4 regions of the Vibrio aestuarianus genome follow, and region 2 is predicted to be linked to each of the others. Evidence: predicted binding sites of a transcription regulator. Region 2 holds the regulator's gene; each other region holds the start of a gene.

What was found. Region 2 encodes MetJ, which represses methionine synthesis genes. Its sites were predicted from a motif close to TTAGACNTNTANANGTCTAA; they were not measured.
Region 1: the regulator MetJ is predicted to act here: its motif matches at 5,182-5,201, upstream of metA (homoserine O-acetyltransferase MetA).
Region 3: the regulator MetJ is predicted to act here: its motif matches at 2,495-2,514, upstream of metK (methionine adenosyltransferase).
Region 4: the regulator MetJ is predicted to act here: its motif matches at 3,052-3,071, upstream of metE (5-methyltetrahydropteroyltriglutamate--homocysteine S-methyltransferase).

What each region holds. Positions count from the first base shown of each region.
Region 1 covers NZ_JAKNYQ010000001.1:1,539,485-1,547,138, reverse strand. Annotated here, with positions in the region: gene MCT08_RS07350 (TolC family protein) at 1-1,406, shown strand, start outside; gene MCT08_RS07345 (HlyD family secretion protein) at 1,403-2,377, shown strand; gene MCT08_RS07340 (ABC transporter permease) at 2,383-3,531, shown strand; gene MCT08_RS07335 (ABC transporter permease) at 3,524-4,660, shown strand; gene MCT08_RS07330 (ATP-binding protein) at 4,663-5,037, opposite strand; gene metA (homoserine O-acetyltransferase MetA) at 5,224-6,165, shown strand; gene MCT08_RS07320 (HD domain-containing phosphohydrolase) at 6,308-7,654, opposite strand, start outside.
Region 2 covers NZ_JAKNYQ010000001.1:569,142-576,795, reverse strand. Annotated here, with positions in the region: gene priA (primosomal protein N') at 1-897, opposite strand, end outside; gene rpmE (50S ribosomal protein L31) at 1,165-1,383, shown strand; gene MCT08_RS02755 (malic enzyme-like NAD(P)-binding protein) at 1,600-2,877, shown strand; gene metJ (met regulon transcriptional regulator MetJ) at 3,034-3,357, opposite strand; gene MCT08_RS02745 (O-succinylhomoserine (thiol)-lyase) at 3,642-4,808, shown strand; gene MCT08_RS02740 (bifunctional aspartate kinase/homoserine dehydrogenase II) at 4,808-7,219, shown strand; gene metF (methylenetetrahydrofolate reductase) at 7,453-7,654, shown strand, end outside.
Region 3 covers NZ_JAKNYQ010000001.1:2,933,441-2,941,094, reverse strand. Annotated here, with positions in the region: gene MCT08_RS13345 (endonuclease) at 1-566, opposite strand, end outside; gene MCT08_RS13340 (SprT family zinc-dependent metalloprotease) at 691-1,191, opposite strand; gene metK (methionine adenosyltransferase) at 1,261-2,415, opposite strand; gene tkt (transketolase) at 2,750-4,762, shown strand; gene MCT08_RS13325 (transposase) at 4,940-5,221, shown strand; gene epd (erythrose-4-phosphate dehydrogenase) at 5,425-6,465, shown strand; gene MCT08_RS13315 (phosphoglycerate kinase) at 6,614-7,654, shown strand, end outside.
Region 4 covers NZ_JAKNYQ010000001.1:1,443,769-1,451,422, forward strand. Annotated here, with positions in the region: gene MCT08_RS06855 (bifunctional diguanylate cyclase/phosphodiesterase) at 1-136, shown strand, start outside; gene MCT08_RS06860 (EAL domain-containing protein) at 133-915, shown strand; gene MCT08_RS06865 (hypothetical protein) at 979-1,659, shown strand; gene MCT08_RS06870 (DUF4250 domain-containing protein) at 1,729-1,929, shown strand; gene metR (HTH-type transcriptional regulator MetR) at 1,946-2,857, opposite strand; gene metE (5-methyltetrahydropteroyltriglutamate--homocysteine S-methyltransferase) at 3,121-5,412, shown strand; gene MCT08_RS06885 (GspS/AspS pilotin family protein) at 5,479-5,874, opposite strand; gene MCT08_RS06890 (YciI family protein) at 5,876-6,172, opposite strand; gene yciA (acyl-CoA thioester hydrolase YciA) at 6,262-6,663, opposite strand; gene MCT08_RS06900 (septation protein A) at 6,775-7,338, opposite strand; gene MCT08_RS06905 (hypothetical protein) at 7,425-7,654, opposite strand, start outside.

The sequences.
Region 1 (7,654 bases), 970 kb from region 2:
TATTTGGCGCAGCTTCCTCTTCTCCATTTGCTGCGCCGATCTCCTTCCAACAAGCGTGGGAACTTTTGCAAGAAAGCAATAATTCTCTTGCTGCTGGTCGGGCTAACGTGGAACGTTATCAGCACATCAAAAATTCCACAAATAATTTAAACCTACCTTCCGTAACTCTAGGCGCAAACTATACACGTTTGGATCAAGATATCACGCTGTCTGGAAAACAGATCTTCGATAGCACAGGGCAATCTATTTCCCCTTCTTTACCTCCAATTTTCGGACCTATAATTGCTAGTGCTGGCGCAATAACATCAACCATTGCTGAACGCGATATTTTTAGCTCTTCGATCCGAGCTGTTTGGCCTATTTTTACTGGCGGACGAATTGATGCCGCACAGTCAGCAGCGGAAGGCCGGCAAGAAGAGGCACAAAGCCAGTTAGCGATGGAGACTCAAGCACGCTATGAAGATCTCAGCAAATACTACTTCAGTGTGTTGCTGGCAAAAGAAGTGTTAATCACACGCCAAGCCGCAGAATTGGGTCTAACTAAACATCGTGATAATGCATTGAAACTTGAGCAACAAGGTCAAATTGCACATGTCGAACGTTTACAAGCAGAAGCTTCTCTCGATAAGGCGATTGTAGAGCGCAAGAAAGCGCAAAAGAACTTAGATATTGCACAGAGTGCTTTGACACAAATTCTGGGTCAAAATGAAAAAGTTGAGCCCAATGGTTCACTGTTTATTAACAGCAGCTTGCCTCCTCTTTCGATTTTTGTTGATCAAACACTGAACACTTATCCAGGACTTGCGTTACTTGAAGCAAAGGAAAAACAAGCCAACAGTTTAATGAAAGCTGAAAAAGGCAAATACTATCCAGAAGTTTATCTTTATGGAGATTACAACCTCTATGAAGATGACTCACTGGCCAGCCAGTTAAAACCAGATTGGTTAGTGGGTGTCGGGGTCAACATTCCTTTGATCGAATCTTCTGGCCGTAGTGATCAAGTCAAAGCCGCCCATAGCGCTATCTCACAAGTAAAGTATTTAAAAGCACAAGCTAAGCAAGATTTGAGTGTATTAGTTGAAAAAACCTACCTCGAAGCAGAACAAGCCTTAGAAGAGGTTACTGGGTTAAATTCTAGCTTATCACTTGCCAATGAGAATTTACGCTTACGCCAAAAAGCTTTCAGCCAAGGCCTAGCAACGTCATTAGATGTCGTCGATGCCGAACTGTACCTAGCGAGCATTAAAACTCAGCGCTCATTGGCCAGCTTTAACTACTTACTCTCTTTGAATAAATTATTGGCACTAACCAGCGAAATGAATACGTTTCCTAACTACAAACAATCAGCAATTCCGTTAAATACAGCATTAACCAACCCATCAATTGATCAAAAGGATGCCTTATGAAAGCCGTAAAACCAACATTGATTGCTCTCTCAGCTATCATTGCGATCTCTTGGGTGGGTTATCGCTTTTATCAAGCTTATCAACCAGAGCCGATTCGTCTACAAGGTCAAATTGAGTCAGAGCAATACAGCATTTCTTCAAAAGTACCAGGTCGTATTGACCAAGTCTTAGTGCGAAAAGGTGACATTGTCGAACGAGGACAGCTTATTTTTACACTGCATAGCCCAGAAATTGAAGCCAAATTAGAACAAGCGATTGCAGGGCAAAAAGCCGCAGGTGCATTAGCGAAAGAAGCTGAAAATGGTGCTAGAAACCAACAAATTCAAGCAGCTAAAGATCAGTGGCTTAAAGCCAAAGCTGCTGCTGATTTGATGGAAAAAACCTACTTGCGCGTTAATAACCTCTACCGTGACGGTGTGGTAGCAGAACAAAAACGTGATGAAACTAATACCCAATGGCAAGCAGCAAAATATACAGAAAGCGCAGCTTTTCAGATGTACCAAATGGCAAAAGAAGGAGTTCGCTCTGAAACCAAGCAAGCCGCTGCAGAGAAAGAACGCATGGCTGCTGGTGCTGTAGCAGAAGTTGAAGCGTACGCAGCGGATACCAAAATTGAAAGTTGGTTTGATGGTGAAGTCTCACAAGTACTGTTAAAAAGTGGCGAATTGGCCCCACAAGGATTCCCAGTTGTTACCGTGGTAGATACAAAGCAGTCATGGGCGGTACTTAATGTCCGTGAAGATCAACTCAAGCACTTCCAGAAAGGAGCAACGTTTAATGCTTATATCCCAGCACTAGAGACCAACGTAGAGTTTCAAGTTGCTCATATTGCCGTGATGGGTGACTTCGCCACTTGGCGCTCGACTGATGCCTCTCAAGGCTTTGACCTACGTACATTCGAAGTTGAAGCGCGCCCGACAACGCAAATTGAAGGACTGCGTATGGGCATGAGTTTAGTAGTTGAGTTATAAGCCGTATGTCAATTCAACCTCGTTCACAGTGGCCTTTACTGCGTCATGACCCTTGGTTATTGTCGTGCCTAACCTGGGTGCCCATTGTATTGGCATTCAGTATTTGGTGGATCTTTTCACAAGGCATTGCTCGTGACTTACCGATTGGCGTCGTAGATTTATCTCATAGCCAGCTATCACGGCAATTGGTGAGGGAGCTTGATGCGACCTCTACCCTAACGGTTGAGAAACATTACCAAGACGTTAGTCAGGCTAAAGCTGCGCTTATTGAAAGCGATATTTATGCGTACGTTGTCATTCCGTATGGTTTCGATAAATCCATCATGCGTGGTGAACAGCCACAAGTTTCCACCTTTTTTAATAGCCAATATATTTTGGTTGGCAAGTTAATCAATTCTGCTGTTGTACAAGCTCAAAGTACCTTCAACGCACAGATTGATGTGATGAAAACGTTAGCGTCAAGCAACCAAACTACCCTAAGTGCAATGGGACGAGCCGTTCCAATACGCACCCAACTGACGCCATTATTTAATCTAAACACCAACTATGCCCAATTTTTAGTGTCAGCCGCTATACCCGCGATCTGGCAAATTGTGATTGTTGTTAGCACCATTATGATACTCGCGGCTAACTATCGTCATTTTGGGTTAAAAAACTGGCTGGGTGACAGACCACTATACGTATTAGTAAGAACTCTCAAGTACTATATCCCTTTATTTATGCTGCAAGGTATAGGGTTTTTGATCTGGTTTTATCAGTGGCTTGATTGGCCAATGCAAGGGAGCTTTGGCATTTTAATTATTGCGCAAATTTTCACGACTATAGCCTGCATCATCATGGGAGCACTGTTCTTTTTCTTGACCTTAGACTCAGCAAGAGCAATGAGTTTTGCTGGTGCTTACACCGCTCCAAGCTTTGCCTTTATGGGCATCACCTTCCCCGCAACAGATATGAACTCTCTCGCACAGTTATGGCGTAATATATTGCCTATTAGTCACTATATCGAGGTACAGGTCAGTCAAGTAAGTTATGATGCCAGCGCATGGCGTTCATTTGAATATTTGGTCCCTATGTTTGGCTATGCGTTACCACTAGCCTTGATACTATTGTTGATCAAAAAACATATTAAAGCAGAGCAGTTAAACCATGACTGAAACAATAAAATTCCTCGCTCTGCTTAAAGCGGAGTTAAAAGCATTCTTTACCAATCCGGTTGTCTTACTCACCGTATTTGGTGGGGTTGTTTTTTATTCGTTTTTATATCCACTGCCCTATACTCAACAAACACCAAGAGGGCAGCTGCTAACCATCGTCAACTTAGATAAGAGCCAAGCCAGTTATCAACTTGAACGCATGGTAGACGCAACCCCTCAAGTTAAGGTTGTTCAGAGAAATAGTACCATTGAAGAAGCTAAACACGCTTTCTTGGACAGACAAGTCAGCGGCATTCTCGTCATTCCTGAACATTTCTACAGAGATTTATTACTAGGCAAAAGCCCCACGCTCGCTTACGCTGGCGATGCTTCTTACTTTTTAGTGTATGGCACTATTGTTGAGGGGCTTGTGCAAGCTGGTGGTACGCTGGCCGCACAAAGTAAGGTTTCGCGTTTAGTTATTGAAGGTGAACCTATGGCGTTCGCTTCACAGCACTTTTCAGCAACAAACATCAATCTTAAGCCCACTTTCAATGCACGCATGGGTTATGTTGATTACGTCGTTCCTGCCGTGTTTGTTTTGATCTTACAACAAACCCTAGTGATGGCATCGGGGCTAATGGGAGGCACGCAAAAACATGGACATGGGTATTGGTCAAACACCACTCCCTTGCGGCTGCTACTGGCACGCAGTGTAGTTTTGGTTGTCGTTTATTATCTTCTCAGTATGTATTACTTTGGCGCGAGCTTTAGTTCACATGGTGTTAATACGATTGGCAATGCATCGCAAATACTGTTGCTGCTTTTACCCTTTTTACTTTGCTGTTGCTTCATCGGCATTTGGCTCGGTGCGATTACACCAAGACGTGAATTAGTTACCCTTGTGGTGTTGGTAAGCTCAATGCCACTGGTTTTCTCTGCTGGTTTTATTTGGCCAATCGAAGCGATTCCTAGTCCAATGGTGTGGATATCAAACCTATTCCCAAGTACACCAGCAATTCAAGGTTTCCTTGGTTTAAACCAAATGGGCGCATCCTGGTCTCAAATTGAGCCAAAGTGGTGGTTATTGTGGGCACAGACAGCTGGCTGGGGAGCACTCGCTCTTTATCAGTTACGTCGAGTTCACTAGCATTACTCTTGCCACTGTTGGCGCATTCGTTCAACAGTGGCGTCATCAACCTCATGAATATTTTGAAACTGCCCACGGCAAATGATTATTTTTAACCTCGCCTTGTAGCGTTTAGCTAATTGCTTATACACTTTCATCTCCCAATGACGGACAAAAGTATTCGACACGACCACGCTTTCCCCTTTAGCTAACCACTGCTGTGCTTGCCGTTGGCACCATTGGTGTGCTTGTTGGATTTTTTCCGGGTGATAATGGTATTCACCATGCTCATTAACAAAGTACATATCAGCTTCTAAATGCCGACCTGGCATTGCCTTGGCTAAGGTGGATTTCCCCGAGCCAGGTAAACCTCGAACTAAAGTTAGCGTTAATGTCATAAACGGCAGCATAATCAAATTGGACGTTGGCACACTATATACCCAAACGGCTTGAAGTGCAGATAAGCGGCGAGTTGGAAAGGTATAGCGAATTTTCAATTAGATTAACTTTACTGTCGACAATCAGTTTTTATTGAGTTAACTTTGGAAGTATAGACGTCCATGATATAGCTTAGGGAGAAAGCTGTGCCGATTAAGATCCCCGATCAACTACCCGCTAGTGATGTGCTGCGTAACGAAAACATTTTCGTGATGTCAGAAACACGCGCCTCGACTCAGGGCATTCGTCCACTTAAAGTTTTGATCTTAAATTTAATGCCTAAGAAGATCGAGACAGAAACTCAGTTTCTACGTCTACTGTCTAATAGCCCACTACAAGTAGATATCGAACTACTGAGAATTGATGACCGCCCAAGTAAAAATACGCCAAACGAGCATTTAGATAACTTTTATCGTCAGTTTGAAATGGTTAAACATCGCAATTTTGATGGACTGATCATCACCGGTGCTCCACTCGGTTTGGTGCAATTTGAAGATGTGCTTTATTGGGATCATCTAAAAAGTGTCATGGCGTGGGCAAAAAATCATGTTACGTCAACATTGTATGTGTGTTGGGCTGCGCAAGCGGGGCTAAAGCTGCTTTATAATTTGCCTAAACGCACACGAAAAGAAAAACTGTCGGGTGTTTACCATCATGAAATTCAGAATCCATTCCATCCTATTTTGCGTGGTTTTGATGACTCATTTTTAGCACCGCATTCACGCTACGCTGACTTTTCACCTGAATATTTAGCAGAGCATACTGATTTAGACATTCTCGCCACCTCTGATGTAGCAGGCGTGTATCTGGCATCAACCAAAGATAAGCGCAATGTGTTTGTCACCGGGCATCCAGAGTATGACGCCCATACTTTGCACGGTGAATATGTTAGAGATCTAAGTGAAGGTATGGAGCCTGCGATCCCTGTCAACTATTATCCCAATGACAACCCAGACAACAAACCAATAGCAAGCTGGAGAAGCCATGGCCATTTGCTATTTGCTAACTGGTTGAACTATTGTGTATACCAACAAACGCCATATGATCTTGAACACTTTAGTGAAGATAAATTTACAAAAGATACCTAAAGCACTTTCATTTTCGTCAACATCAAATTAGATCATGTATTAAGTAAATGACAGAGGATGGCTTGCTAAGTCACCTTCTGTCATCCTAGCCTTCCATTATTAACGGAATGCTGACTCAAGTTTGCTGGTTAAAACGCCTCTCTTACGCCGCTACGTATTTAGAGATATCAACGCTATCGATCTGCTCTGCGGCCATAAATTGCTCGGCATATTGCTGATAAATCCCCGATGTCAGAAATAGCTTAAATAGCTGGGCATCAATATGCTGATCCTTAGCCATAAAACTCATGATGTTAATCGACTCAGATAATGTTTTCGCTTTCTTATAAGGTCGATCAGAACTGGTGAGTGCTTCAAAAATATCGGCAATCGCCATAATTCTTGCTGTAAGTGGCATTTCCTCGGCTTTAAGCCCCATAGGGTAACCTGTGCCATCCATTTTTTCATGATGTCCACCAGCAATACTTGGAATATTTTTCATTGAGCTGGGGAACGGTAATCGCTCTAACATTTTTATTGTTTGAATAATGTGGTCGTTGATGATGAACCGCTCTTCCTCTGTCAAGGTGCCGCGTTGAATAGATAAATTATACCGCTCCCCCAAATTAGCTTGATATTGGGGTTTTACCATAGAGAACCGAGGGTCGGTTTCAGTAATAACTTTCCAATCAATAAGATGCTCAGGCTTATCTTGTAAAAGCTTCTCTTGCACTGGTAGTTGCTCTGGTTTGTCTGAGTAACGTTCTGCCTCTACCCATGACAGACCAAGTCGGTTGCTGAGTGTTCTGCCCCATGAACGGTTACCAATTTGTCCAATACGTTCAATTGACTCATGAGATAAAAACTCCCCCCCCTGATTAACCTGTGCAATAAAGGCAAATTCATCATCCAACTGCTGCCACTGTAATTCTAATTGCTGGCGTAATTCTGTTGGTAATTCATTCTTCAGCGCTATTTTATACATCTTAATTTCAGCATCTCGTTTTAGCACTTCAAAGCGTGTTCGTATTTCATGAATTCGGTTATATATCGTTTCTAACTTCACCGATTTATCAACCACATACTCTGGTGTAGTTATTTTCCCACAGTCATGTAACCATGCCGCAATGCGCAACTCTTCCCACTCTTCTTCATTTAAGCGAAAACTCCTATAAGTATCATCGTTATCATGAGCCGCTTTTGCCAACCATTGAGTTAACACAGGGACTCGTTGACAATGATTACCTGTGTAAGGAGATTTGGTATCAATCGTACTCGCCATTAACTGAATGATTGAATCTAATAATGCTTTTTGCTCCGCCGACATTTTACGAGCTTCAATGGTGACTGATATATAACCTGTCAGTGCTTCGATAAAATGAAGTTGATGAGCAAGAATACGCTGCTTATTTTCTTCCGAGGAAGAAAAGCCGATCGTACCAATCACGTTCCGTCTACGATCAAGCAATGGAAAAAAAAGATACCAGTCTGATGGCTGCGCAATGGGCTT
Region 2 (7,654 bases):
AATACCCGCTATTTTGTCGCGAGCCGCGAGCCACGCATTAAGGCGTTCAGTATCATTGAGCCCAGAGTGCACCACCTCCACAGGCACATTAAATCGCTTACGAAAACGGTTGATCGTTTGTGGAGTTAGGCCAATCTCAGGCACTAAAACTAACGCTTGGCGTCCTTTTTCTAATACTGGTTTAATGAGGTTTAAATAGACTTCTGTTTTCCCAGAACCTGTAACGCCTTCGAGCAGATAACAAGCAAATTGGGTGTGGCTGTTGATAGAGGCAATCGCGATCACCTGCTCATGGTTTAGCTTAGGCTTTTCAACTGCCGCTTCTAATTGTTGTGGCCACGCTTTGGCAATGGGTTTCTTTTCAACAGATTCAATCCACCCTTTTTCCTCTAGCGTTTTTAATACTGCGCTGCTTACTTCTTCATCAATAAACTGTTGGTGTGAAACCGCCCCACCTTCGAGCATTTTCATTACTTTGGCTTGTTTAACCGCTCGACCAAAACCTTGCATCAATTGATTGCGTCCGGCAACCGTCAATTGCCATTCCAGTAAAGTAGAGAAATCGGCCGCTTTGCCTTTGCGTAATGCTGAAGGTAGTGCATTAAACAAGGTTTCGCCCAATGGGTATTGGTAAAATTGACTGCTCCACGACAGTAAACGGTAGAGTTTATCTGACCATACGGGTTGGTTATCTAATACTTGCTTGAGCGGCTTGAGCTGATCTAATGGAAAATCCGATTCACTGACCAATGCCGTCACAACCCCAACTAGAGTCTGACGACCAAACGGCACCGACACTCGTCCACCTACAATCGGAAACAGATGCCCAGGGATCTGATAATCAAACTGTTTATCCAGTGGTACAGGTAAGGCAACTCGTGCAATGGTGGGGCGCATAATCGTCCATTAGTGGTACAAAAAGTAAGAAAACACAGTCTACTGGATGCTTCCATTAAATTCGAGCTTCGTCACTGTACAAAAATGTGGCGAAAATAGCGGCGAAATGGCTTGATCCACTGCAGATGATTCATTAATATATCGCGCCTTGATGATATGGCTTAGTGCTCACTATTGAACATGAAGCGGTATCAACATTTTTTATTAACTACGTGTGGTGTCCGGCTCAGATTCGGATAGCGACACGGCCCAATTTGAGGTTATCCCATGAAAGCTGGTATCCACCCAGAATACAAAGCAGTTAGCGCAACTTGTTCTTGCGGCAACGCATTCGAGTTCAGCTCAACTCTAGGCAAAGAATCTATCCACCTAGACGTGTGTGACAAATGTCACCCATTCTACACTGGTAAGCAACGTATCGTTGATACAGGCGGCCGTGTAGATCGCTTCAACAAGCGTTTCGGTGCTCTATCTAGCAAAAAGTAATTATTTACTATTTTGTAATAGAATTAAAAAAGGATGCTTCGGCATCCTTTTTTATTGGCATTTTTTTTATATAGTGATTTTTGTCATCACTCTCAGGTCTTATCAGCACGGTTTTCAGCCATTTTTAATGAAGCACGTCGCGTTCCTACCTAGGAAGTTTGACTGACATCCATTAGAATCATTGACCTTTCCAACCCAATACGAGCACCTAAACCTATGTCAGATGACCATAATCAAGAATTGACTGCAGAAGAACAATTTCGTCAACGTGCGCTCGATTACCACGCTTACCCGACGGCAGGTAAAATCGCGGTATCTCTCACGAAACCAGCAGACTCAGCTGAAGATCTCGCGCTAGCTTACAGCCCTGGCGTTGCTGAACCGGTTCGTGAAATCGCACAAAATGTAGATAACGTTTATAAATATACAGCGAAAGGCAACATGGTCGCAGTTATCTCTAACGGCACTGCAATTCTTGGTTTAGGCAACTTAGGGCCAATGGCTTCTAAGCCAGTAATGGAAGGTAAGGCACTATTATTCAAACGTTTTGCTGGCCTTGATTCAATCGACATTGAAGTAAAACACCGTACCATTGATGAATTCGTCGATACCGTCGCCAATATTGCCGATACGTTTGGTGGCATTAACCTCGAAGACATCAAAGCACCAGACTGCTTTGAAATTGAACGTCGCTTAATTGAGCGTTGTAATATTCCAGTTTTCCACGATGACCAGCACGGAACGGCAATTGTTACGGCAGCGGGCATGCTCAATGCTATTGAACTACAAGGCAAAAATCTAAACGAATGTACCATTGTCTGTCTTGGTGCAGGTGCAGCAGCAACAGCATGTATGGAACTGCTGATCAAATGTGGGGCGATGCGTGAAAAAATCTACATGCTTGATCGTAAAGGTGTGATTCACACCCGCCGTGATGATCTGAATGAATATAAGCAGCTTTTTGCGAGCAACACCGATAAGCGAACCTTGGAAGACGCCATCACTGGCGCTGATTTATTCCTAGGGGTATCAGGCCCGAATCTACTGCCAGCGGAAGCATTGAAACTGATGGCCGACAAGCCGGTTGTGTTCGCTTGTTCAAACCCAGATCCTGAAATTAAGCCAGAACTTGCCAATGCAGTACGTGATGATTTAATTATGGGTACTGGCCGCAGTGACTATCCAAACCAAGTTAATAACGTATTGTGTTTCCCATTCATCTTCCGCGGTGCTTTAGATGTACGCGCCAGTGAAATCAATGATCAAATGAAGCTAGCGGCTGTCGAAGCCATTCGCCAGTTGGCCAAAGAAGAAGTACCTGTTGAAGTACTTAAAGCAGCTGGAGTTGAATCTCTAAGTTTTGGTCCTGACTACATCATTCCAAAACCAATGGATCCTCGCCTACTACCTCGCGTAGCAAAAGCCGTCGCTCAGGCAGCGGTTGACTCAGGCGTAGCTCGCATTGAAATGCCAGAAGGCTACATGCAAGAGTAACGTTGTCGCTTGAAAACAAAAAAACCGCAGCTTTCGTTCTGCGGTTTTTTTTGTTTTTGAGTGATATCAGAAAAATCATGTGCAGGTTTTGCAGATCAGCACACCATTGTGGTCACTTTTCCAAAAATAAAGACAAAGTGTTATCGATGTGGCGCGTTACGCTTCATCATCGTATGCTTCAAACTCAATGCCCATCGCGGTCATCAATGCTTTCGCTTCTGTTGGAATATCATCTGGGCGATCTTTTCTTAAATCTTCATCGGTCGGTAAAGGTTGGCCGGTATAAGCATGCAAAAAAGCTTCGCATAGCAACTCACTGTTGGTTGCATGACGTAAGTTATTGATCTGACGGCGAGTGCGTTCATCAGTTAATACTTTCAGCACTTTCAATGGGATTGAAACGGTGATTTTTTTCACCTGCTCACTTTTTTTACCGTGTTCAGCGTATGGGCTAATGTATTCCCCATTCCAGTCTGCCATTGCGCACCTTCGTTATCGTAATTTGTCAGAAAAAGTTTGATGGCTGATTTTAGCGGGATTTACCGCCATAAGCAAAGACATATAGACGTCCAGAAGTGTTGACGTCTTATTTTTTGATCGGTAAAGTGTAACGCTATCAGTCTGGGAAGCAGCAATATCAAACATTATCAGATATGGTGTATACCCAAAGTAACTTGAGTTTCTCTCGGCGGCAACTCTAAAGAAGATAAGAATACCCCTGTAGGATGTCACTCTCAGTGAGTTTATTAGGCAAGGAAACCGTTATGACTACTCGCAAGCCAGCCACCATCGCTGTTCGTACTGGTATTGAATCAGATTCTCAATACCACGCTGTTGTACCACCAATTTATCTTTCGACAAATTATGGCTTTCCTGCTTTTGGTGAAGTACCTCAATACGATTACACCCGTTCAGGGAATCCAAACCGCGGCTTGCTTGAAAAAGCGCTGTATGAGCTCGAGTCCGGTCTTGGCGCTGTCGTCACTAACTGCGGCACTTCTGCACTCAATTTATGGGCGTCTGCATTTCTTAGCGCAAATGATCTAATTGTTGCCCCCCATGACTGTTATGGCGGTACCTATCGTCTATTTAATACTCGCGCCAAAAAAGGCGATTTCAATGTCTTGTTTGTTGATCAATCTGACCATGAAGCTTTAAGTGCTGCGCTGGCTAAAAAACCGAAATTGGTATTGCTAGAAACCCCCTCGAACCCACTTGTGCGCGTTGTCGATATTGCCGACATTTGTCACCAAGCGCATCAAGTTGGTGCACTCGTAGCCGTCGATAACACCTTCCTTACCCCTATATTTCAAAAACCATTGTTGCTTGGGGCAGACTTCGTTATCCACTCCACTACAAAATACATCAATGGTCACTCTGATGTGATCGGTGGCGTTGTTATTACCAAAACCGAGCAACACGCTGAAGAATTAGCCTGGTGGGGCAACTGCCTTGGCGCAACGGGGACACCATTTGACAGCTATATGACACTGCGTGGTATTCGTACGTTGGGTGCTCGCATGCGTGTTCATGAGGAAAATGCGGGTGCAATTTTAGCTTATTTGCAACACGAAGCATTGGTGAAAACGATTTATCACCCTAGTCTGCCACAACACCCAGGCCATGAAATTGCGAAAAAACAGCAGTCAGGATTTGGCTCAATGCTCAGTTTTGAATTTGCCGGAAGCTTTGAGCAGTTGAAGTTTTTTGTCGGCCAGTTAGAGCTGTTCTCACTGGCTGAATCTTTGGGCGGTGTCGAAAGCCTCATTTGCCATCCAGCATCAATGACACATCGCGCTATGGGTGACGAAGCTTTGGCTGAAGCCGGCATTTCAACGCAACTATTACGCCTGTCAGTGGGTTTAGAAGATGCTCATGATTTAATTGCCGATCTACAACAAGCCTTTGCCAAAGCCAAGGAGGCATTTTAATGACGGCATTGCGACAACTGCATAAATTTGGTGGCAGTAGCCTTGCTGACCCTGAATGTTATAAAAGAGTGGTGAATATCTTAAAAGAGTATTCACACAATAACGACTTAGTGGTGGTTTCTGCGGCAGGCAAAACCACCAATCACTTGATCGCCTTTCTTGAGGCTCTCAAAAAAGATGGTCGATTAGCGCATGAGAACCTACAAGCGGTTCGTCAATTTCAAACTAACTTAATCGACGCACTACTTGATGACAACTCAGCCAAGACGTTGCGCGACCTATTAAATGCCGAAATACGCGCGTTAGGTGAATTGTCTGCACCGCTAAGTGCAGCCCAACAAGCCAGCGTATTGGGCCATGGTGAAGTTTGGTCTTCGCGCTTACTAGCCGCATTACTCAACCAAAATGATCTCGCCGCAGTTGCGCAAGATGCACGTGCTTTTCTGCGCGCTGAAACAGGCACACAACCGGAAGTTGACCGTTCTCGCTCCTATCCTCTTTTAAAAGAAGTTTTGGCACAGCATGTTCATCATCGCATCATCATTACTGGTTTTATGGCACAAAATGAGCAAGGCGATACCGTATTGCTAGGCCGTAATGGTTCTGACTATTCCGCCACCATGATCGGTGCATTGGCCGAAGTTAACCGTGTTACGATTTGGAGCGACGTCGCTGGGGTATACAGCGCAGACCCACGCATTGTCAGCGATGCTTGTTTGCTGCCACTGCTGCGCTTAGACGAAACCAGCGAACTGGCGCGCTTGGCCGCGCCAGTATTGCACAGCCGAACTTTACAACCTGTCGCTCAAAGCTCGATGGATTTGCACTTACGTTGCAGTTATCAACCCGAGTCCGGTTCAACCCATATCGAGCGTGTGCTTGCTTCTGGACGTGGGGCTAAGATCATCACCTCGTTAGAAGATGTCTTGCTGATTGAGCTTTCCTTTAGCCACGGTCATGACTTCCAACGTCTGCAAAGCAGCGTTTTGCGCAGCTTACAACGTGCCCAACTTGAACCGCTAGCGTTTGAAGCCCAAGCTGATCAACACCGCTTACGTCTAGCCTACACCACTGAAATTTCAGGAGGCGCTCTCGCCCACCTTCAAGACACGGCTTTCGAAGCTGAAATTAAACTCAAAGAAGGGTTTTCTTTAGTTGGCGCGGTTGGCGCTGGCGTCACCAAAAACCCAAATCACTGCTACGGTTTTTACCAACAGTTGAGATCATCCCCGGTTGAATTTATTTGTGAGTCAGAGTCTGGGCTTAGTTTAGTTGCCGTGCTACGCAAAACCGCAGTAGAACCACTAGTAATAGGAATGCACAATCAACTTTTCCAAGCGCAAAAACGTGTTGCGTTAGCGTTATGTGGTAAAGGTAATATTGGTTCGAGTTGGCTGAAATTATTTGCAGAGCAAAAATCAGAGCTTGAAAAGCGACGTGGAATGAACTTTGAACTGGTGGCGGTTATCGACAGCCAAACCTATTGGTTTGATGAACAAGGCATCAATGCTGAATCGGTACTCGAACGATTTAATGATGAAGCCATCTCTTACCAAGGTAAGGAATGGCTACAACACCTGAGTAATATCCAAGGATATGATGATCTCATCGTGTTAGATGTCACAGCCAGTTCTGAACTCGCAGAGCGTTACCTCGATATTGCCGAGCATGGCATGCACTTAATTTCCGCCAACAAAGTCGCAGGCTCCGCCTCTAGTCAGTCGTATCATCAAGTGAAAGATGCTTTTGCTAAGATCAGCCGCCATTGGTTATACAATGCAACGGTTGGCGCAGGTTTGCCTATCAACCATACCGTTCGTGACCTACGTGAAAGTGGTGATGATATTGTCGCGCTGTCAGGCATTTTCTCTGGCACGCTATCATGGCTATTCCAACAATTTGATGGTTCGATTCCTTTTAGTGAGTTAGTCGATCTTGCTTGGCAACAAGGCTTAACAGAACCCGATCCTCGTAGTGACCTCGATGGCTCTGATGTGATGCGCAAGCTGGTCATTTTAGCTCGTGAATCTGGCCTACACATTGAGCCAGAAAACGTAAAAGTCGAATCACTGGTACCTGAAGAGCTTAAAGATCTATCGTTAGATGACTTCTTAGATAAGAGCCAACTACTGAGTGAGAGATTGGCTGAACGTCTTGAAAAAGCACAACGTGAAGAAAAAGTGCTGCGCTACGTAGCAAGGCTTGAAAAGAATGGTAAAGCCACTGTTGGGGTTGAAGCGCTGGATCGCGAACACGCTTTAGCTAATCTCCTGCCGTGTGACAATATTTTTGCTATCGAGAGTAAATGGTATCGTGATAATCCATTGGTTATTCGCGGGCCAGGAGCAGGCCGAGAAGTCACAGCAGGAGCAATCCAGTCGGATTTAAACTTGCTGTCTAGTTTTCTTTAACTAAAGGAGCCATTGGCTCCTTTGTTTGTTTTTGGCCAACAAAGAATGCTATAACTGATTACGAGTTATATTGGTGTTTCACTTGAGTTCTGCTCACATTCAACATGAATATTCTTCATGATTACAGTGTTGACATTAAAACGTATTCAATACATTCTGTGGACATATAGACGTCCAAACGTCAATTCAAGGGATTTTAATTTGGCGGGAAGTTCGCCACAGGGAGAAGTAAGATGGGATACACACACGCCAGTCATATCGATGCACTAAACCAAAACATTGCAGAGCTGTCTGACAATATTAATGTGTCATTTGAATTTTTCCCACCGAGCTCTGAAAAGATGGAAGAGACGCTGTGGAATTCGGTACACCGCTTAAAAACGCTGCAACCAAAATTTGTTTCTGTCACTTATGGTGCAAACTCTGGCGAACGCG
Region 3 (7,654 bases), 2.4 Mb from region 2:
AGCTGAAAACCATATTCTTGGCTCATGTACAAGTAGGTACGAGCAATCGACCCGCGTGCTCTATCCGGTGGCATGACTTTACGTTGCTTGAAATTGACCTGCATTTCACAGCGACCATAGGTTTCACCATCCACTCCATTCCATTGACTGAAATTGTAGTTTGAGCGATCACCGTTAACTTCTCCGATTGCAGGGGTTAAGTTGTGTAGATCCGCCTCCATAGAACGAAAAGCGCTATCATTCTTGGTGCAATTTTTACGCCCGCCACTTTGCCAGCATTGACGCTGGTGACCAAATTGCCAAGCAGGAACCACATGCTCCCATTCAATACGGCTGGCGCGGGTTTGTTGTTTACGTACTTGATAGCCACAAGCTTGTAAGTCTGGTGTACCTTTACGACCTTGCCATTCAATGTCACAACCACAATAAAAACTAATTGGATGATCTTGATAGATCTTCAATGCTTCTTTCTTTGCTTTAGAAAATGAAGAGGGTGGTGCTGATAGTGCACTAAACGAGAGTAATGCTAAGAGCCCTGCGACAGACAATAAACGAAGATACGACATAATTTAGACTGATATAAGTGTGGTTTTTCTCAGTCTAACACTCAGGATGAGGAATTATAAATGATGTTTTTATCGTTATTTTTCGGGGATGGTCATCACGAAAAGCAGCGAATAGAACACTAATTTAAGAAAGCTGTACGCCTGTAAAGATCAGAGTTTGCGAACATTGTTGGCAGCGATAAGTGGCTTGATGGCGCAACACTTTGTTATGGCGACGAATAGTCAGAGGATAGCGAGTACAGTCGCAGCGATATTCAAAGGTTTTGCCTTGTACAGAAGAGACTTCAAACCGATGAGTGGTATTGGCGGGTAAATGAAAGACTTGATTCATCACACTCTGCCACTCTTTTCCGTGTGGACGGACTCGACCATAGCGTTGATAAGTAATGAGGTGAGCGATTTCATGTGCGATCACTTCATCTAAAAAAGCTTGTGTGTTTTCTGCAAATAAAATGGGATTTAAGCGAATTTCCCAACGTTGTAAGTAAGCTTTTCCAGCGACTTTGCCTCTGAGTTGGTAATTTAATGTTGGCAAAGGAAAGGGATGTCGAAAATGGTCGGATGCGATATCAATACATTGTTTAACTTTTGCTTGAGCGCGGTAATGTAACTCAAAGTTTTGCACGTATTTATTCCTAAAAAGCCCTTACTAAAAAGTAAGGGCTTGTGTATTTTTTATCTACAATGCAGTTGCTTATTTCAAGCCAGCGAATTCACGAAGAATAGCGGCTTTATCTGTTGCTTCCCAAGGGAATTCTTCACGACCAAAGTGGCCGTAAGCGGCAGTTTTCTTGTAGATTGGTTGTAGTAGGTTCAACATTTCTTGCAGGCCGTATGGGCGTAGGTCGAAGTGTTGACGTACTGCTTCGATAATGATCTCTTCTGAGACTTTTTCGGTACCAAATGTTTCAACCATGATAGATGTTGGATCAGCAACACCAATTGCATAAGAAAGTTGAATTTCACAACGGTCAGCAAGGCCTGCAGCGACGATGTTTTTCGCTACATAACGTGCTGCGTATGCTGCACTACGGTCTACTTTTGATGGATCTTTACCAGAGAATGCACCACCACCGTGACGCGCTGCGCCGCCGTAGGTGTCAACAATGATCTTACGACCAGTTAAACCACAGTCACCCATTGGTCCACCGATAACAAAACGGCCGGTTGGGTTAATAAAGAATTTGGTTTCTTTGCTGAGCCATTCTGTTGGCAATACTGGCTTGATGATCTCTTCCATTACCGCTTCGCGTAGGTCTGGTGTAGAGATAGAATCACAGTGTTGAGTTGAAAGAACGACTGCATCAATACCAACGATTTTTCCTTGGTCATATTGGAAAGTAACCTGAGATTTTGCATCAGGGCGTAACCAAGGAAGAGTACCGTTTTTACGAACTTCTGCTTGTCTTTGTACCAGACGATGAGAGTAGGTAATCGGTGCTGGCATTAGGATTTCTGTTTCGTTAGTTGCGTAACCAAACATGATACCTTGGTCACCAGCGCCTTGCTCTTTAGGATCGGCTTTATCAACACCTTGGTTGATGTCTGGAGACTGCTTACCGATAGTGTTCAATACGGCGCATGAGTTTGCATCGAAACCCATGTCTGAGTGCACATAACCGATTTCACGTACTGTTTGACGAGTTAATTCTTCAATATCAACCCATGCTGAAGTGGTCACTTCGCCACCAACCATCACCATGCCTGTTTTTACGTAAGTTTCACAAGCAACACGAGCTTTTGGATCTTGTTCTAAGATGGCGTCAAGGACAGCGTCAGAGATTTGGTCTGCAATTTTATCTGGATGACCTTCTGATACGGATTCAGAAGTAAACAGGTGCTTAGCCATGAGAGCTCCAATTTAAGTAGTTGGTCGGTGGCAAGTCGCTAGCAACTTACCACCTCAATTCATTAATTTATGTAGGTGTTTCTACATCTAGACGTCTATTCTAGTTTTGAATGGTCGAATTACAAGTAATTTTTTTCTGATCTGAAAGCCAAACGATTGCTTAAGTTTGCTCAAAATTTTTTGAATTTGGGTTAATATCCTAAAAATAAGCCACAAACAGCCGGATTTCCTCAGTAAAACGTTTGCAGTGATAAAAGTGCTTTGAGAGAATAGCCGCGCTGTTTTCAGCCCAATTTCGTTACTTTGAATTCGCTTAATGCACTCAGGAGCAGACATGTCTTCCCGTAACCTTCTTTCTAATAAAGAACTAGCCAATGCAATCCGCGCTCTTAGCATGGATGGTGTTCAACAAGCCAACTCTGGTCACCCAGGCGCACCAATGGGGATGGCTGATATCGCTGAAGTACTTTGGCGTTCTCACCTAAATCACAACCCACAAAACCCACAATGGGCAGACCGCGACCGTTTCGTTCTTTCCAACGGCCATGGCTCAATGTTGATTTACTCTTTGCTGCATCTAAGCGGTTACGAGTTATCGATTGATGATCTGAAAAACTTCCGTCAACTGCATTCAAAAACCCCGGGTCACCCAGAATATGGTTATGCACCGGGTGTTGAAACGACTACAGGTCCACTAGGCCAGGGCATTACCAACGCGGTTGGTATGGCAATGGCAGAGAAAGCACTAGCCGCACAATTTAATAAAGAAGGCCACGACATCGTCGACCACTTCACTTATGTATTCATGGGTGATGGCTGTTTGATGGAAGGTATTTCTCATGAAGCTTGTTCTTTAGCGGGTACGTTAGGTCTTGGCAAGCTGGTTGCTTTCTGGGATGACAACGGCATTTCTATTGATGGTCACGTTGAAGGTTGGTTCTCTGACGATACACCTAAACGTTTTGAAGCGTATGGTTGGCACGTTATTCCTGCGGTTGATGGCCACGATGCTGAAGCTATTAATGCGGCAATTGAAGCGGCGAAGGCTGAAACTGGTCGCCCAACTTTGATTTGTACTAAAACGATTATCGGTTTTGGTTCTCCAAATAAAGCGGGTTCACATGATTGTCATGGCGCGCCTCTTGGTGCGGAAGAAATTAAAGCTGCTCGTGAATTCCTAGGTTGGGAACACGGACCGTTTGAAATTCCTGCTGATATTTATGCACAGTGGGATGCAAAAGAAGCAGGTCAAGCAAAAGAATCCGCTTGGAACGACAAATTTAAAGCATACGCTGCGGCATACCCAGCGGAAGCGGCAGAACTGAAACGTCGTTTAAATGGTGATTTACCAGCACAGTGGGAAGAAAAAGCCAGCGCAATTATTGCCGACTTGCAAGCTAACCCTGCCAATATTGCATCACGTAAAGCGTCACAAAATGCGCTTGAAGCCTTTGGTGCAATGCTACCAGAATTTATGGGCGGCTCTGCTGACTTAGCACCTTCTAACCTTACTATGTGGTCTGGTTCTAAATCACTGACTGCGGAAGATTTCTCGGGTAACTACATTCACTACGGTGTGCGTGAATTCGGTATGACTGCCATCATGAACGGTATTGCACTTCATGGCGGTTTCGTTCCTTACGGCGCAACGTTCCTAATGTTTATGGAATACGCACGTAATGCAATGCGCATGGCCGCTCTGATGAAAATTCAGAACATTCAAGTGTACACGCACGACTCTATCGGTTTGGGTGAAGATGGCCCTACGCACCAACCGGTTGAGCAAATTGCTTCACTGCGTTTAACACCAAACATGAGCACATGGCGTCCATGTGACCAGGTGGAATCAGCGGTAGCTTGGAAACTGGCGATTGAGCGTAAAGATGGCCCATCTGCGCTTATCTTCTCTCGTCAGAACCTAGCACAGCAAGAGCGTACTGTTGAGCAAGTGGCTAACATTGCTAAGGGTGGTTACATCCTGAAAGACAGCGATGGTAAGCCTGAGCTAATCCTAATTGCGACAGGTTCAGAAGTTGAGCTAGCAGTGAAAGCCGCAGAGCAACTAACCGCAGAAGGTAAGAAAGTACGCGTGGTATCGATGCCTGCTACTGATGCATTCGATAAGCAAGATGCCGCTTACCGCGAAGCAGTATTGCCAGCAGACGTGACTAAGCGTATCGCGATTGAAGCGGGCATTGCAGATTTCTGGTACAAGTACGTTGGCTTTGGCGGCAAGATCATCGGTATGACCACCTTTGGTGAGTCAGCGCCTGCTGATCAGTTGTTCGAGATGTTTGGCTTCACTACTGAAAACGTAGTGAAAATAGCCAACGAGCTGCTTGCTTAATTGACTTTAGGCATACAATAAACAGAGCCTCGCTTGTTATAAGCGGGGCTTTTTTTATTGTCATCCCTAAACCACCGCCTTGGGCGGTGGTGATTGAACCTTGGGGCTATTGCCCGAATGAGTGCCCATGCTAGAAGTAAACCTCTTATTCACCATAAGTAAGAGGAAACTAAAAACATGGGCGATTATAGAAGTTCATCACATGTATATTGGCGTTGCAAATACCACATAGTTTGGACACCGAAATACAGATTTAAGATCTTGAAAGGGCGTTCAGTAATCCGCTTGTTTAACAAGTTCCCACATATAAGAAAGAAACCGTGGGGTAATCATTTTTGGGCAAGGGGATACTTTGTTGACACAGTTGGTGTGAATGAAGAAATCATCAGGCGTTACGTAAGGCACCAAGACAAGAAAGATCAAGAATATGAGGCGCAGTTAGAGTTGAAGATAAACTAGCAGCGCAGGGATGCCCCCTTATAGGGGGCTATAAACCAAAGCCGCCTTCTAAGAAGGCGGATTTTTACTTGCTCGACGTATCAACACTGTGAGTGAGAATCAAAGCGTTCAGGGAAATTCTATTTAACGTTTTATTAGGGTGTTGCTCTTAGCTGCTATCGGTTACTATTTGTGCCACTTAAAAAAGTTAAGATGATAGAAGAATGCTTAAAGTCGCAATCAATGGTTTTGGGCGTATCGGACGCAATGTATTACGTGCGATATATGAAAGTGGAAAGAATGAGCACATTAAAGTGGTTGCCGTGAACGAGTTGGCGCAGCCTGATGCGATGGCTCACCTTCTGCAATATGATACAAGTCATGGTCGATTTGGAAAAAAAATCAGCCATGATCAAGAGCACATCTATATCCACCATGACGCTTTGTCGCAAGCAAAGGGAAAATACGACTCGATTCGGATATTGCATCTTAGCGAAATTAAACTACTTCCTTGGCGCGATTTAGGCGTCGATATTGTTTTAGATTGTACGGGGGTGTATGGCTCTAAAGCTGATGGTCTAGAGCATATTGAAGCCGGTGCAAAGAAAGTGTTGTTTTCTCACCCGGGGGCGAATGATCTGGATAACACCATCATCTACGGTGTAAACCATGAAACGCTTCGTGCGGAACACCGCATAGTCTCTAACGGTTCTTGCACTACCAATTGCATTGTTCCTATCATCAAAGTGCTTGATGAAGCGTTTGGTATCGATTCGGGAACCATCACTACTATTCACTCTTCAATGAATGATCAACAAGTGATCGATGCTTACCACACAGACTTGCGTCGTACTCGTTCTGCCAGCCAATCTATCATCCCGGTTGATACCAAGTTGCATAAGGGGATTGAAAGGATCTTTCCGAAATTTTCTAACAAATTCGAAGCCATATCAGTGCGTGTACCGACAGTAAATGTGACGGCTATGGATTTAAGTGTCACAATTAATACAAATGTGAAAGTTAATGACGTAAATCAAACCATAGTTAACGCATCTCAGTGTACATTACAGGGCATTGTTGACTATACTGAAGCGCCGCTTGTTTCCATCGATTTCAACCATGATCCCCATAGTGCGATTGTTGATGGTTCACAAACAAGAGTAAGTAATGGGCAGTTAGTAAAAATGCTCGTTTGGTGTGATAACGAATGGGGCTTTGCGAATCGTATGCTGGATACGGCGCTCGCAATGCAAGCATCCGAGTAGTAGCAGGATGATGGAGAATTATTTATTTTTTTCCTTGAAATAAATAATGATAATCTCCATATCAATAACCAGTTTGAAGAATTAATAGGCTCGGCAAGGTTGCCGGGTTTCCAAAAACTTTATTTATTAATATTTGAGAGGACAAACCATGTCTGTAATCAAGATGACCGACCTGGACCTAGCAGGTAAACGCGTATTTATCCGTGCTGACCTAAACGTGCCAGTGAAAGATGGCAAAGTAACTTCTGATGCACGTATTCTTGCATCTCTACCAACAATTCAGCACTGTCTAGCGGCTGGCGCTAAAGTAATGGTTACTTCTCACCTAGGTCGTCCAACTGAAGGCGAATACGCGGAAGAGTTCTCTCTACTACCAGTTGTAAACTACCTAAACGACGCACTAGATTGCGAAGTTAAATTAGCAAAAGATTACCTAGATGGCCTAGAGCTGAACGCAGGTGAGCTTGTTGTTCTAGAAAACGTTCGCTTTAACAAAGGCGAGAAAAAGAACGAAGAAGAGCTTTCTAAGAAATACGCTGCACTATGTGACATCTTCGTCATGGATGCATTCGGTACGGCTCACCGTGCACAAGCGTCAACTCACGGTGTTGGTATGAACGCGCCTATCGCGTGTGCTGGTCCTCTACTTGCTGCTGAGCTAGAAGCGCTAGGCAAAGCAATGGATAACCCAGAACGCCCATTGGTTGCTATTGTTGGTGGTTCTAAAGTTTCAACGAAACTGACAGTTCTTGAGTCGCTATCTAAAATTGCTGACCAATTGGTTGTTGGCGGCGGCATTGCGAACACGTTTATCGCAGCATCTGGTCATAATGTTGGTAAGTCTTTGTACGAAGCTGACCTATTAGAAACTGCTAAAAAATTAATGGAAGAGTGTTCTATTCCAGTAGCCACTGACGTTGCATGTGCTAAAGCATTTGACGAAAACGCAGAAGCTGAAATCAAAAACGTTGCTGACGTTCAAGATGACGACATGATTTTCGACCTAGGCCCTGATTCAACGGCTCAACTTGCTGAAATCATTGCTAACGCAAAAACGATTCTTTGGAACGGCCCTGTAGGCGTATTTGAATTCAAAAACTTTGAAGCGGGTACGGCTGGTATTTCTAAAGCAATCGCTGAATCTGCAGGTTTCTCTGTAGCAGGTGGTGGTGACACACTAGCGGCTATC
Region 4 (7,654 bases), 870 kb from region 2:
CTCGGATGTAATACTAAACAACACCGCAGCCATTATTAAAAGTAGCGGTTGTAACCCCAAACACATCACGATTGAATTGACGGAAAGTGCCTATTTTTCGAGCCAAGAAGCCGGGGGAAATCCTATGATGCAATGAATGAATTGCGCAAGTTAGGTGTATCTATAGCGATTGATGACTTTGGCACGGGTTACTCTTCTTTTACTTATTTGAGTGATCGCCAATTCGATTTATTAAAAATTGATAAGGAATTTGTGACGGATATTGCGGTTGGTACTCGTAAGTACAGTATTGTCAAAATGGTTACAGACCTTTCTCATACTCTAGGCGTTAAGGTGGTTGCCGAAGGTGTGGAAACCGAACAAGAAATGAAAGTGTTAAGAATGCTCGGTGTTGACTACTTACAAGGGTATTTATTTTCTAAACCGTTACCATTAGAAAATATTGCTCATGCGAATCGCTACAAAGCGCATTTGAATGTGATTAATACAACTGAAGATGAAAGCGATAGGGCCAATACATTATTGCTCTTGGTTCGCTCAAACGTGCCTAGGCTAGACCCTGGTGATTCCATTTTCTTAGCTAATCAGTACGTTCAAGCAACGGCTCTCGACTCACTGCCTGTTATCAACAATGGGCAGTGTGTGGGTTTAGTCAATAAAGCCGCATTGAATTTACACTTGAGTCCATCAATGGGTACGGAACTTGAAAATGCAAAAGAAAGTGTTATTTGGAAGCGCCCTGTCAATCAGCTAATGAGCACAACCTTCACTCAATTAGATGTTATGACGGAACTATCAACGGTTACTCACCTAATTAAGAAAAAAATCCCTTTTCCTTGGGTGCTTGTACGAGAGGGAAGATATGTAGGAATAATAACGGCAGATGATGTTTTGATGCATCTGAGTACGAACTGACTTCTAGTCAGCTGAATAAATTTGCTATCATCGCGCCCAGACACATTTTAATGGCCATATAGCATGATTCAATCGTTACTTTCTGTTTTTGCTCCGATGTTACTGGGTGCACAAATTATCTTGACTCTCGTATTAGTTAGAGGGGAGATTTGTCCGGGGCAACGTGGGCGTATTCACCGCTTATTGCCAGCGATTGGCGTTTTGTGGCTCGCGGTGGCTTCTATTAAAATTGAAGCGTTCATGGTCGTATTTGCCATTTTCTATTTTTACTCTCAAGTACAAACCAAGAAAACACGTGATGAAGGCCCATTATGGGTACTTTATCTAGCTAACGGGTTGTCATTAGCTTATGTTGCCATTCTGGTGTCTGAGCAGGCGAATTGGCCAGCATCCGTTGCCAATGTGATATTAGTGGGTTTACTTGGATCATGTTTTTCTCATCTACTGTTGACGATTGCACGTACGCGTCTGCAAGCATTTCACCGACTACTTCCTATCATCGGCATTTTATGTGCGATGGGGGTTGCACTTTGTGTTGTACCGAAAGCTTATGGCTTAGATGATCAAGCGTTAACACAAGCGACATTGGCTTTGCTAACCAGTTTTGGTTTGATGATCGCAGGAATTATCGCCTGGTGTTGGCATATTTTATTTTCAAAAAGTGCAGAAAAAATCCAGTTAGGTATTGCCCTACTGTTTATGTTAGCGGCAAGCACAAGTTTCCAAGGTTTATTTATTCTCTAGATATTGGTCACTTTTTGCAGATGATTTTGCGACTAGGCTTTTATTACCTCTTTGGTAAAGGAGCTTGTGATGGACCTAAGTAACGTCAGCCGCTTTGATAGTGTTATTTTACTGGGCATTGTGAATGAAAAACTGCGCTTAGAGTGCGACAGCTTTGAAGAACTTGCCAGTATGTACGAAATGGATGTGGAAGGTGTTATTGGTAAACTAGATGTCTTAGGTTACCAATACGATCCACTGACTAACCAATTCAAATCCTATTCCCGTTAATATTTTTGTTTAACTATCAAGCCATCTTGATGCCATCAAGGTGGCTTTTGCATTGTTGTCGAGCGGTGACGAAAAAAGCTTGCAGATAATGTTTATCTTTTTCGCTATGACGGGTGGCTGCAAATAACCGCCGCCATAAACCGTTACCTAATGGCTTACTGGTGATCAGTCCTTGCCTAGAAAATTCACTGATTGCCCAATTAGGCAGTGCGGCTACCCCTAAACCTGCAGATACCATTTGTACCAACATCAATGTGTTATCAGCTTGTTTCCATTTTGCTGGCTCAATGCCTGCGGGTTGCAGAAAGTGTTTTACGACATCCAAGCGGTTTTTTTGGACCGGATAAGTCAACATGGTTTGCGAGGCTAAATCGCTAGGTTCGATGATCGTTTTTTCTGCAAGAGGGTGAGCGGTTGAGGTGATAAGACGCATTTCAAAGTCGAATAGAGGCTCGTAGTGGACTTCGGATCGAGGCAAAATATCGGAAGTAATGACAAGATCAAGTTCTCCTGCTAGCAAAGCGGGTAAGGGTTCAAAACCGAAGCCGGATGAAAAGTCTAACGTGACACTTGGCCAAGCCAGTTGATATTCCTTTAATGCTGGCATTAACCACTGGAAGCAAGAGTGACACTCAATTGCCATGTGCAAACGCCCATTTACGTCTTCTTTCAGACTCGCTAATTCGTTTTCAGCTCTTGCCATTCTGGGTAAAATTTCATCGGCAAGTTTGAGTAAAATTTCTCCCTCTGAGGTGAATTTTACAGGACGAGTTTTGCGTAAAAACAACTGCCCGCCAATTCTTGCCTCTAAATCTTTAATCTGATGTGAAAGCGCTGATTGTGTTAAGTGGAGAGACGTTGCGGTCGAGGTCAATGAACCCGAATCTCTTAGCGAAGCTAACGTTCGCAAATGCTTAAGTTCGATCATCGTGACTATTTCCTCATTATCTCTTGAAATAGATGGCTTTAATTGCACTAACTTACGCTGTATGTAGGGAGCTGTAAACATCTAGATGGCTATTTATTTTGAGGTGACCTAACGTTGTCGAAAATAACATGAATTTATTTAATGAACATGTTGAATAATTGGATGTTGTTCGCTGGCCCATTCAAGTGGATAGTTTAGCCATCTGGACTTCTTAATTATCAAGATAAAAGTTCAACACTACCAACAGAATAAGGGCTAGGAAGATGACGACAACCACACACATTTTAGGTTATCCGCGTATTGGTGAAAAACGTGAACTCAAGTTTGCGCTTGAAAAATATTGGCGTGGAGAAAGTACACAAGATCAATTAAAACAAGTGGGTAGCACCATTCGTCAGCACAATTGGGCTCTACAGCAGCAAGCTGGGCTTAGTTTTACAACAGTAGGGGATTTTGCTTGGTATGATCATGTGCTCACCACCACATTGCTACTCGGACATGTTCCTAAGCGCCACAATAATGGTTTTCCTGATTTAGACACTTTGTTTCGCGTTGGCCGTGGTCAATCGCAAGCAAGCTGTGGCTGTGCTGGTAGTGCAGCGTCAGATATGACTAAGTGGTTTAATACGAATTACCACTACATTGTGCCCGAATTTAGCCAAGATGATACGTTTAGTGTCAGTTGGCCACAGTTATTTGAAGAAACCAATCAAGCGTTGAAGGCCGGGCATCAAGTGAAACCGGTGTTGCTTGGTCCACTTAGTTATCTTTATCTAGGTAAAGAAATAGAAGAAGGGTTTGATCGCCTCACTTTATTACCTCGTTTGTTAACCGCATACCAAACCATTCTTGCCAAGTTAGCTAAACAAGGCGTTGAATGGGTGCAAATCGACGAACCGATTTTATCGTTAGAGTTAGAGAAAGAGTGGCAAGATGTACTAAAACTGGCTTACCAAGTGATCAGTGGTGATGTGAAATTGTTATTAACTACCTATTTTGATTCGGTGGTTGATACGCTCGATAAGATTGTTGAGCTGCCGGTTCACGGCTTACATATCGACCTTTCCGCCGCTCCAGAACAACTTGAAGCTGTAGTCGAAAAGTTGCCAAGTGATTGGGTACTCTCGTTGGGGGTCGTAAATGGGCGAAATGTGTGGCGAGCCAATCTTGCTGCGTTATTAGCTCGTCTACAGCCGGTGAAAAATCAGTTGGGTGAGCGATTATGGATTGCGAGTTCATGCTCACTACTGCATAGCCCGATAGATTTAGATCTTGAGCAAAGTTTATCAACGGAGGTTCAAAGTTGGTTCGCATTTGCTAAGCAAAAAGTGACGGAAGTGGCTTTATTGGGCAAGGCATTAGATGGCGATCCAGCCGCTATTTTATCTTGTGATACCTATAGTTTGCCGATTGTAGCGCGTCAGAGTGCAACTCATGTGAATAAACCTCAGGTCCAAGCTCGCGTAAATAGTATTACTTCTGCATTGTCGGAGCGAAGCGCACCTTATGCAGAGCGTGCGCATCACCAAGCGGAAGTTCTTGGTTTGCCATTTTTGCCAACAACAACGATAGGTTCTTTTCCTCAAACAGCGGAAATTCGCACCCAACGTAGTGCTTATCGCCAAGGTCAACTTTCTGAAAGCGAATATGTAGCGGCATTAAAAGGCCACATTGCCGATGCTGTAAAACGCCAAGAGGCATTAGATTTGGACGTATTGGTGCACGGTGAAGCTGAACGTAACGATATGGTGGAATATTTTGCTGAAAATCTTGCGGGCTTTCAAACCACTCAGTTTGGGTGGGTTCAAAGTTACGGTTCTCGTTGTGTTAAACCAGCCATTGTGGTGACAGATATAGAGCGAGAGAAGCCAATAACCGTTAAGTGGTCAACTTATGCTCAGTCGCTAACGTCTAAACAGATGAAAGGCATGCTAACAGGGCCAGTAACGATCTTATGCTGGACATTCCCTCGTGAAGATATTTCTCGGAAGGAAATTACTCAACAATTGGCGTTTGCGTTGCGTGACGAAGTCGCCGATTTACAACAGGCAGGCATTAATATAATCCAAATTGATGAACCTGCTATTCGAGAAGGTTTGCCGCTGAAAAAGCGTGATCATGAGGCGTATTTACAATGGGCGGTGGAGGCCTTTAAAATCTCAGCCGCCAGTGCGAAACCAGAGACACAGATCCACACTCATATGTGCTACAGCGAATTTAATGAAATTATTGACTCTGTAGCAGCATTGGATGCCGATGTGATTACTATTGAGACATCGCGTTCTAATATGGAACTGCTGAAAGCGTTTGAAGAATTCAATTACCCGAATGAAATAGGACCAGGAGTGTACGATATTCACTCTCCGAATATCCCATCACAGCAATGGATTGAGGGTTTAGTCCGAAAAGCGGCCGAGAAGATCCCAGCGGAGCGTCTGTGGGTTAATCCAGATTGTGGTTTGAAGACACGTAACTGGCCTCAGACTGAAGCAGCGTTGACCAATTTAGTTCTGGCAGCCAAAGCACTACGTAAAGAGCTAACCTTTGACCGCTAGGTTCTTTGATCTAATTAAGGCCTCAGGATGAGGCCTTATACAATAAGAGCGCAGTTAAAATGATCTCTATTGGACAGTACAGCTTTCTTTAGTCACGAACTGGTCGATCATCAACTGACCACGATTATTACGAATCTGAATACGGTAAGTTAAACCGATATCAAGGTTTGACTTTGTTAAAGAGTCAGAGCAGTAGGCATTAATACTTGTTTTCAATACTTGATCAATGGGCTTGGCACCTTGGTGATCAGAATTGTAAATCATCATAATTTCAACGGTGCTGCCTTTTGAAATGGCTCTCATAACCGAAAGAGGACCAAATTCTAAAGGTAATTCACTACTGATAACACTGGCGCGGCTACTCGCCAAGAGTTCTAACTGTTCTTGTTTCTGTTTGTCAGCACTTGAGCTACAGCCAGTCACCAGCAAGATTATAGAGATGACAAAAGCGATTTTTTTCATTTTAAAAAACTTTTTTGAAGGGTTTAACGATAACGTGTTGGTAAACTCCAGCCTCAACATAGGGATCAGCGTCAGCCCATGCTTGCGCTTGCTGTAAAGACGTAAAATCAGCGATAACGGTTGAGCCAGTAAACCCTGCTTCTCCGGGATTATCAGAATCAATGGCAGGCATAGGTCCAGCTGTAAGCAAACGGCCTTCATTTTGCAGTTTTTGTAAGCGCTCCAAATGTTGCGGTCGGACACTCATGCGTTTTTCCAAAGAGTTTTCCACGTCTTGTGAGAAGATGACGTACCACATATTGATGTCCTTATTGATTGATTTTTCAGTCGAAGCCTTAATGTACTCAAACCGATAGAGATTGAAAGTAATCAAACTCAATTTTTTGATCAGCTACCCGGGTTAATAGCTCGTGGACGTCCATTTGCATCGATGGCGACATAGTTAAAAGTGGCTTCGCACACTTGGAATCGATCGCCGACACTATCTTGCTTGATAGGTTTCACCCATACTTCAAGGTTTACTGACATCGACGTTCGTCCAATTTTCGTGCATTCGCCGTAGCAGCAGACAACATCACCGACTTTTACTGGTTTTTTAAAGGTAATGCTGGATACAGAAACTGTGACCACCCGTCCACTCGATATCTCTTTAGCTAGAATGGCGCCAGCCAAATCAAGCTGAGACATGATCCATCCGCCAAAAATATCACCATTGGCATTTGTATCTGCTGGCATTGCAAGGGTGCGCAGCAATAGTTGACCTCTAGGAGCGTTATTTTCCTGATTCATTTTTAGACATCCGCAACAAACGAAACAGCGACCAAATGGTCGCTGTGAAATGACTGTAGATTATAGCGAAACAAGACATGATTTACACCCTCAGAGTCATCGGATGAGTAGTTAGCTGTCCTTAGATTGATTGGCTTCTGTCGCTTTATCTTCTTTAGGTAAATGTTTATAAATAAACGCCCCAGTGAGTAGAGTGTAGGCAAAAGTTGCGGCTAGTAAACCAAATACCTTGAAGTTTACCCAGACATCTAAAGGCAATCGGTACGCGATATAGATATTTAAAACAGCACAGACGCAGAAAAACAGTACCCAAGCCCAATTAATTTTGGCCCAAACATGATCAGGTAAAGATAGCTCCTTGCCAAGCATCCCTTTGATTGCCGATTTACCCATAATGTGGGTGATAGTGAGACCTAAGGCAAAGACAACGTAGACAATGGTGACTTTCCATTTAATGAAGTTATCATCGTGTAGGAATATCGTCATCCCACCAAATACAGCCACCATCAAAAAAGTGATGAGTTGCATTTTTTCTACTTTCTTGTAGAGCGCATAAGTTAGGGCAATTTGTACCGCACTAGCGACAATTAATGCACCTGTCGCTACGTAAATATCGTACATTTTAAATAGAGCAAAAAAGATAATCAGTGGAATAAAATCAATAAGTTGTTTCATCAGTATGAACACTTTGGTTGGAATGTTGACGACAGTCTAACGAAAAGTACGCTATAGCTAAATAGGAAGAGGCAATTCGACACAAATTACCTTTCCCAACCGCTAGGTTCTAATTGTGAGATGCCACGCTTCATATCTTCTAAATAACCTTCGCTTTTAAGGTTAGCGACGGTAATTACAAGTTCTTCATTTGTCATTGAAAAACAAGAATCTTTACCTGTAATGAAGCCAAGATATTGACGGTACTCGACTTCATTAAAATGACCAATACGGTCAATCATCAGTTCTTTGATTCCATAGTGAATTAAACTGTAAT